3 regions of the [Clostridium] cellulosi genome follow, and region 3 is predicted to be linked to each of the others. Evidence: riboswitches for the same ligand, from Rfam matches in the RefSeq annotation. Region 3 holds a riboswitch; each other region holds the start of a gene.

Region 1 (2,181 bases), on a different contig from region 3:
GAACTCAGGGAATATATTAGATCCCATATTGCAAAGCATAAGACTCCTCGCTACATAGAGTTTGTAAAGGAATTCCCGATGAATGCCGCCGGAAAGGTACTTAAATATAAGATGCGCGAAATGGCGATTGAAAAACTGGGGCTTCAAGAGGATGACAGTATAGAAACAGCGTAAAATAAAACGGGGTGCAGTTAAACACTGCATCCCGTTTTGCTTGATATGAGTAATGCCTTTTGCTACGTGCGGGCAAATAAATTACCCTTCTATAAGCTTAACATAGAAATGGCGGGTGCGGGGGCCATCGTATTCGCAGAAATAGATGGCCTGCCATGTGCCAAGCAGCAATCTTCCGCCGGTGATTATCACAGTGGTTTGAGCGCCTGTCAGCGTGGATTTTATATGCGCGTCCGAGTTGCCCTCCATATGCTGGTACTCTGGAAGCTTCGGGAACGACCTGTTCAGCGTATAGGTCATGTCCGCGGTGACATCGGGGTCGGCGTTTTCATTTATGGTAATGCCGGCTGTCGTGTGCGGGCAGAACACGATTGCAATGCCCTCGTCTATATGTGATTCTCTAACAAAGTCGGCAATCTCGCGCGTGATATTATAAAACCCGTTTTTTCCGGTTCTAAGTGTGAATTCCTTTAAATTCGCCATAAAAGACAGTCCTCCTTGAAAATAAAAAGACATACTGCGCTGTTAATCTATATTATAGGCCGAATCAGTGGAGTATGGAAGCATTAATTAGAAAACTTTTATTCTGAGATGTTTTTGGCGAGCTGTATGCACAGCTTTTTCTTCGTGGCGATCTGTTAGATATCTGCTTATCGGTCCCGCGGATATACGTAAAAAGGGCGCAGGGGAAAGAGTTGACAAATTATTTTTATTTATATATTATTAAATAAAATTTAATATTTTAGACGGGAGCTTGTGTTACAGGCTGAGAGGAAGGTGTAACCTTCGACCGATAACCTGATTTGGGTAATGCCAACGTAGGGATGACTAAAATACGCAATATTTACGGGAAGTTACCAAATCGGGAACTTCCCGTTTTTATTTTTAGGGGGGGATAAAATGGTTAAAATTAACGGAAAGGATTTTGATGTTTCTGGCAAAACCATAGCAGAGTATTTGACAGAGGCAAATTATAACCTCAAATACATTGCTGTGGAACGCAATGGCGAGATTGTCACAAAGGGGCAATATGCTTCAACCGTACTTGCAGATGGCGATACGGTTAATATTGTGAGCTTTGTGGGAGGTGGTTAATGTGCTGCCGACAAAAGAAGAAATGATAGCGGCTCTGGAAAAAAGGCATGGTGTTGAGACTCAAAGAAAATTCTTATCCGCTACGGTAGCGATATGCGGTCTTGGTGGGCTTGGTTCAAATATTGCTATTGCTCTAACCCGTGCAGGTATCGGCAAATTGATTTTAATAGACTTTGACCGGGTTGATCTTGCGAATCTCAATCGTCAGCAGTATAAACTGAGTCAAGTCGGCATGTTTAAGACGGATGCCCTCTGTGAAAATCTAAAAGAGATTTCACCTTACGTTGAATTGGAACCGCACTGCGTCCGGATAACAGAAGACAATGCCAAGGAGTTGCTAAAAGAAGCTGATATAATCTGCGAAGCATTTGACAATGCGGAAAGTAAAGCAATGCTTACCAATATTGTTTTGAAAAAAATGCCGGAGAAATATTTGATTGCCGGCTCTGGGCTTGCCGGCTTAGGGAGCGCCAACACCATAAAAACGCGCAAAGCGATGAGGCATTTTTACATATGCGGTGATGAAGTCAGCGATGTGAACAAAGGCATCGGGCCTGTGGCTTCTCGAGTTTTGGTTTGCGCAGCCCATCAGGCGCACATGGTGTTGCGCATTTTAACAAATGAATTTGAAGCATGAAGAAAGAGGTGAACGAATGACGGACGATAAATTAATCATTGGCGGGCATGAATTTAATTCCCGGTTCATTCTGGGCTCTGGCAAATACTCTATGAATCTAATAGAGGCCGCTGTTAAGTATGCGGGAGCTGAAATTATTACTCTTGCAGTCCGCCGAGCAAATACAAAAGAACAAGAAAATATACTGAACTATATCCCTCAAGGTGTCACTCTGCTTCCGAATACAAGCGGCGCAAGAACAGCGGAAGAGGCTGTCCGTATTGCAAGGCTGGCAA
Region 2 (2,181 bases), on a different contig from region 3:
CAAAAAAGCATGGGCCGACATACGCTGTTATTGCATAAAAAGGCGTGGAGGTAGGTGTATGAATATGAATGACAGCATGAACGATGTAAAAATTATGTCAGATATAATGCGTATGCCGGATGAAGATTCAATGGATGAAGATATGCGCCGCTTCATGGCGGATGGATACATAATGGGGAAAACCTGCTTTGGAAGCGATTCCACACAGTATGCAGACAGATTAATGGAATTTGTAAACGATGAGTTTTCAGATTATCTTTATTACATTCAGCTGTCAAAAAGAGCGCCGACACAGTCGGCAAGGCGCATATTTAGGCAATTTTCAGAAGATGAGATTGGTCATGCGAGAAGATTTGCCGCGGCATATTTTTTGATTACAGGAAAAAGGTATTTCCCCACAAGGAATTCGGTCGAACCAGTTGTTGTTCCGCCCTTATACATACAGGCGCTGCGCCAGCGTTATCTCGCCGAATCGCGTGACGCGGTAAAATACCGTCTGTTTTCGCAGCATACAAGGGATCTGTGTTTAAAGAAAATCGCTGTTGATACAAGTGAAGATGAAAGAAAACACGCCCAGAAGCTAATGGAGCTGCTGCAGACGGTTTGACTTAGGCAAATGGCATTGTAGTTTGACAAGGCAGTGGTAATGGAGTATAATATAACAAAACTTAATAGGGGTGCTGACGGATGTCGGCTGAGAGGGAATATGAGTATTCCCAACCCATGAACCTGATCCGGATAATGCCGGCGTAGGGAGCTGCTTTGTAGTGAATTATTGCCGCGCCGGGTTTCCGGCACGGCAATTTTTTATAGGGAGAAATGGGAAATGAACCAAAAAACTTTAAGACTTGTTGAAACTGGTGTCCTTATCGCATTAGCTATTGCCCTTAGCAATGTCAAACTGTATCACATGCCATACGGAGGCTCGGTTACATTGTGCAGCATGCTGCCTGTAATGCTCATTTCGTATCGCCATGGGGTGAAGTGGGGCTTAGGCAGTGCTTTCGCATATTCGCTTGTACATATGTTTATTAGCATGTTTGTTTATGGAGATTTGCTTTCATGGGGTCTTACCGCACAAGCACTGATAGCCAGCATATTTCTTGATTATGTGCTTGCTTTTACAAGCCTCGGACTTGCCGGCATATTTGGAACAAAGTTATGGCAGTACATGGGCGGAATGAGTTTTGCGGTTGCGCTCCGTTATCTTTTCCACGTCATATCGGGTGTAGCTATTTTCGGCTCAGCACTCCCGGAAAACTTCTCAAACCCGCTTATATATTCTATTGTGTATAATTCGTTTTTAATTCCGGAGCTTGCGCTTTGCCTTATAATGGGAGCCCTGCTTTATGTTCCCCTCAAAAAATATATCAGTATAACTAAAAATGTATGATATATGGGAAAAAATAAAGAGCACCGGCATAATTGAAACTATGCCGGTGCTTTCTGTATGCAATATCGATTAAAGTTATCAATTGAAACTCTTTACTAATTTTTTTATACCTTCAATAGTTCGATTCGCATATTCCTCGCTGTGTGAATATGCTTTTTTGGGATATTCAATCAGCATACCTTTGGCCCCTGTAGTAGTGGCCCAGGCGCTGAAGTATCCGTGATTGGAACTTGTGAAGTTGCGCTGACTAGTGATTTTCAAACTGTCTTTAAAGTATTTCGCCAAAGAAGCGTCACCAATAAACATATTGCCCCATCCGTGACAGTCTATAACCACGTCTGGATTCAGTGACTCGACTAATTCTTTGAGTGCCTGCGTTTCTGGGGTGGCGAAGGGTTTCTTTAGGGTGTGATTGCGCTTTTGGTTGTAAACTTTAAAGCAGTAGTCAAAATCCCTGTTCATATCAACCCCTAATGAGACTTGGCATCTGCCGATACCGTTGTTTGTTTTGCCGTTTGATAGACCGTCCGGATTTAAAGAAGAGATTATATATAACTCTGTATTGCCAAGTTTGTCTCTGTTGTTTTTAAAATAGTCTGCTATCTGGTTGCCGATTTTGACGAGGACTTGTCCGTCTTTTGGGGCCAAATCTTCATAGCCGTGAATTTCAAAACCCATTAATACTTTGTGCTTTGCCACATTTGTCGGAGATATTTTAGTACATACCAAATCTGCGCCTAACCCGCTTTTGCCGTAAACAATTTGCCCATAATCCTCAATTGAAGTGT
Region 3 (2,181 bases):
CTTCTGCGCCGAACTTCTCTGCGAGCCTTACCTTTTCCATTTCCCTTTCATAGTCGGCACAGTCGCCGGAAATACCGAGGTTCACGTTGATTTTTGTCCGCAGGCCGCTGCCTATGCCATGGGGATGCAGGGCTGTGTGCCGGATATTTGCCGGAATTGCCACTTTGCCGGACGCTACGAGCTGCATCAATTCCTTTTCTTCAATGCCTTCATCTGCTGCCACCTGGGCAAGCTCTTTGGTGACATAACCGTTTCGGGCCGCCTCCATCTGTGTTTTATATTTCATTTGACAGTTCCTCCCTTTGTAATCCGTTTCTATATAGATCATAAAAATGATGAGTGGGGCCGCAGCCTTTGCCGATTGGAAGAGCATGCCGAATAGCGGTGGTGACATATTCTTTCGCTCTTTTGACCGCCTCTTCCAGATTAAAGCCCAGGGCAAGATTAGAAGCAATAGCGGAGGAATATGTGCAGCCTGTGCCGTGGGTGTTTTTAGTGTCAATGCGCTTCGCACTGAAATGGGTAAACTTATTGCCGTCAAAAAGAATGTCCAAAGCATCGCCCTTTGCATGGCCTCCCTTTACCAACACAGCCTTTGCACCCATCGCCGCTATCTTTTCGGCGGCATGTTCCATATCCCTGTCGCTTTGAATCTTCATTCCAGTAATCATTTCAGCTTCCGGAATATTTGGAGTCAGCAGGTCCGCCAAAGGCAATATCTCTCTGATGAGGGTATCAACTGAATCCGGCTGCATAAGGGGGCAGCCGTTTTTCGCAGCCATAACTGGGTCAATCACTACATTTCGGGGCTTATACTCCCTGAGTTTGCGCGCTACCGCTTCCATGCAAGCGGATTGAGACAGCATGCCCACCTTGACGGCATCGACACCGATATCCTCAAAAACAGCATCAATCTGGTTTTCAATTGCCTCCGGCGAAAGGTCATAAGCTCTGATGACGCGGAAAGTGTTTTCCGCGACCACAGATACTATTACACTCATGCCATAAACGCCATGTGCAGCAAAGGTTTTAAGGTCGGCTTGAACGCCTGCACCGCCGCTGCAATCAGAACCTGCAATCGTCAAAACTTTTTTCATTTCTATCACCTTTCCTTTAATAAAAAAGTGCTTTCCTCTGCGGAAAGCACTCTAACATCACTCAATAATGCCTGCTTCCCTACGCCAGTGTTAACTGACAGGTTCAATGGGTCAGGTTCTACCTTCTCAACTCTTCCGAGTCCCCCCGCAGTTTGCCTTTATTCAATTTTATTTGGGTAATAAAAAAGTGCTTTCCTCTGCGGAAAGCACTCTGACATCATCTTAATAATGCCTGCTTCCCTACACCAGTGTTAACTGACAGGTTCAATGGGTCAGGTTCTACCTTCTCAACTCTTCCGAGTCCCCCCGCAGTTTGCCTTTATTCAATTTTATTTGGGTAATAAAAAAGCGCTCTCCTCCGCGGAAAGCACTCTGACATCATCTTAATAATGCCTGCTTCCCTACACCAGTGTTAACTGACAGGTTCAATGGGTCAGGTTCTACCTTCTCAACTCTTTCGAGTCCCCCCGCAGTTTATTTGAGTATAACATTTCAAAGCAAGGAAGTCAATTGTTTTGGCTTATCACGCATATACATCAAGAGAAATATGTTATATTTCAACAAAATTTCGGTGTCATCAGACAATATCACTAATTTTATGAATAAACACACTGTATATTTATTCAACATTTTACTTAGCATTTATTGTTTATACAACAGATTTTTGCTATACTAATTAAAAAATCAAGGTGGAGCCAATGAAAGGAATCTTTTCTGTTAAACCAATTTCCGATCTTTTAAATGAGACAAAAAGTGAGAAATCCCTCAAAAAGGTACTGAGCCCATTTGAACTGATAATGTTCGGAATAGGGGCAATTGTCGGCACTGGCATATTTGTAATTACTGGTCTGGCGGCGGCTAATTATTCCGGGCCGGCTCTTTTTATCTCTTTCATTTTAGCCGCTATCGTCTGCGGACTGGCAGCATTGACATACGCAGAGTTTGCTTCTTCCGTGCCAGTTTCCGGAAGCGCATACACTTATGCTTATGTTTCGCTTGGCGAAATATGGGCCTGGATAATCGGCTGGGACCTGATACTTGAGTATACCGTCGCAATCGGCTCTGTAGCTATAGGTTGGTCGGG

Evidence for each region. A riboswitch is a leader RNA that binds a small molecule or an ion and turns the genes downstream of it on or off. The one in region 3 is predicted to bind thiamine pyrophosphate.
Region 1: linked by a shared signal. The riboswitch ahead of thiS (sulfur carrier protein ThiS) and the one ahead of thiD (bifunctional hydroxymethylpyrimidine kinase/phosphomethylpyrimidine kinase) in region 3 are both predicted to bind thiamine pyrophosphate.
Region 2: linked by a shared signal. The riboswitch ahead of V6C21_RS07760 (energy-coupled thiamine transporter ThiT) and the one ahead of thiD (bifunctional hydroxymethylpyrimidine kinase/phosphomethylpyrimidine kinase) in region 3 are both predicted to bind thiamine pyrophosphate.

The regions. Positions count from the first base shown of each region.
Region 1 covers NZ_JBAIZF010000021.1:11,275-13,455, forward strand. The annotation lists gene V6C21_RS06435 (AMP-binding protein) at 1-174, shown strand, start outside; gene V6C21_RS06440 (secondary thiamine-phosphate synthase enzyme YjbQ) at 256-657, opposite strand; TPP riboswitch at 911-1,019, shown strand; gene thiS (sulfur carrier protein ThiS) at 1,075-1,269, shown strand; gene thiF (thiamine biosynthesis protein ThiF) at 1,271-1,906, shown strand; gene V6C21_RS06455 (thiazole synthase) at 1,923-2,181, shown strand, end outside.
Region 2 covers NZ_JBAIZF010000025.1:52,125-54,305, reverse strand. The annotation lists gene V6C21_RS07765 (ferritin-like domain-containing protein) at 59-607, shown strand; TPP riboswitch at 664-773, shown strand; gene V6C21_RS07760 (energy-coupled thiamine transporter ThiT) at 827-1,393, shown strand; gene V6C21_RS07755 (M14 family zinc carboxypeptidase) at 1,472-2,181, opposite strand, start outside.
Region 3 covers NZ_JBAIZF010000004.1:34,849-37,029, forward strand. The annotation lists gene thiC (phosphomethylpyrimidine synthase ThiC) at 1-286, opposite strand, end outside; gene thiD (bifunctional hydroxymethylpyrimidine kinase/phosphomethylpyrimidine kinase) at 276-1,097, opposite strand; TPP riboswitch at 1,156-1,254, opposite strand; gene V6C21_RS01655 (amino acid permease) at 1,796-2,181, shown strand, end outside.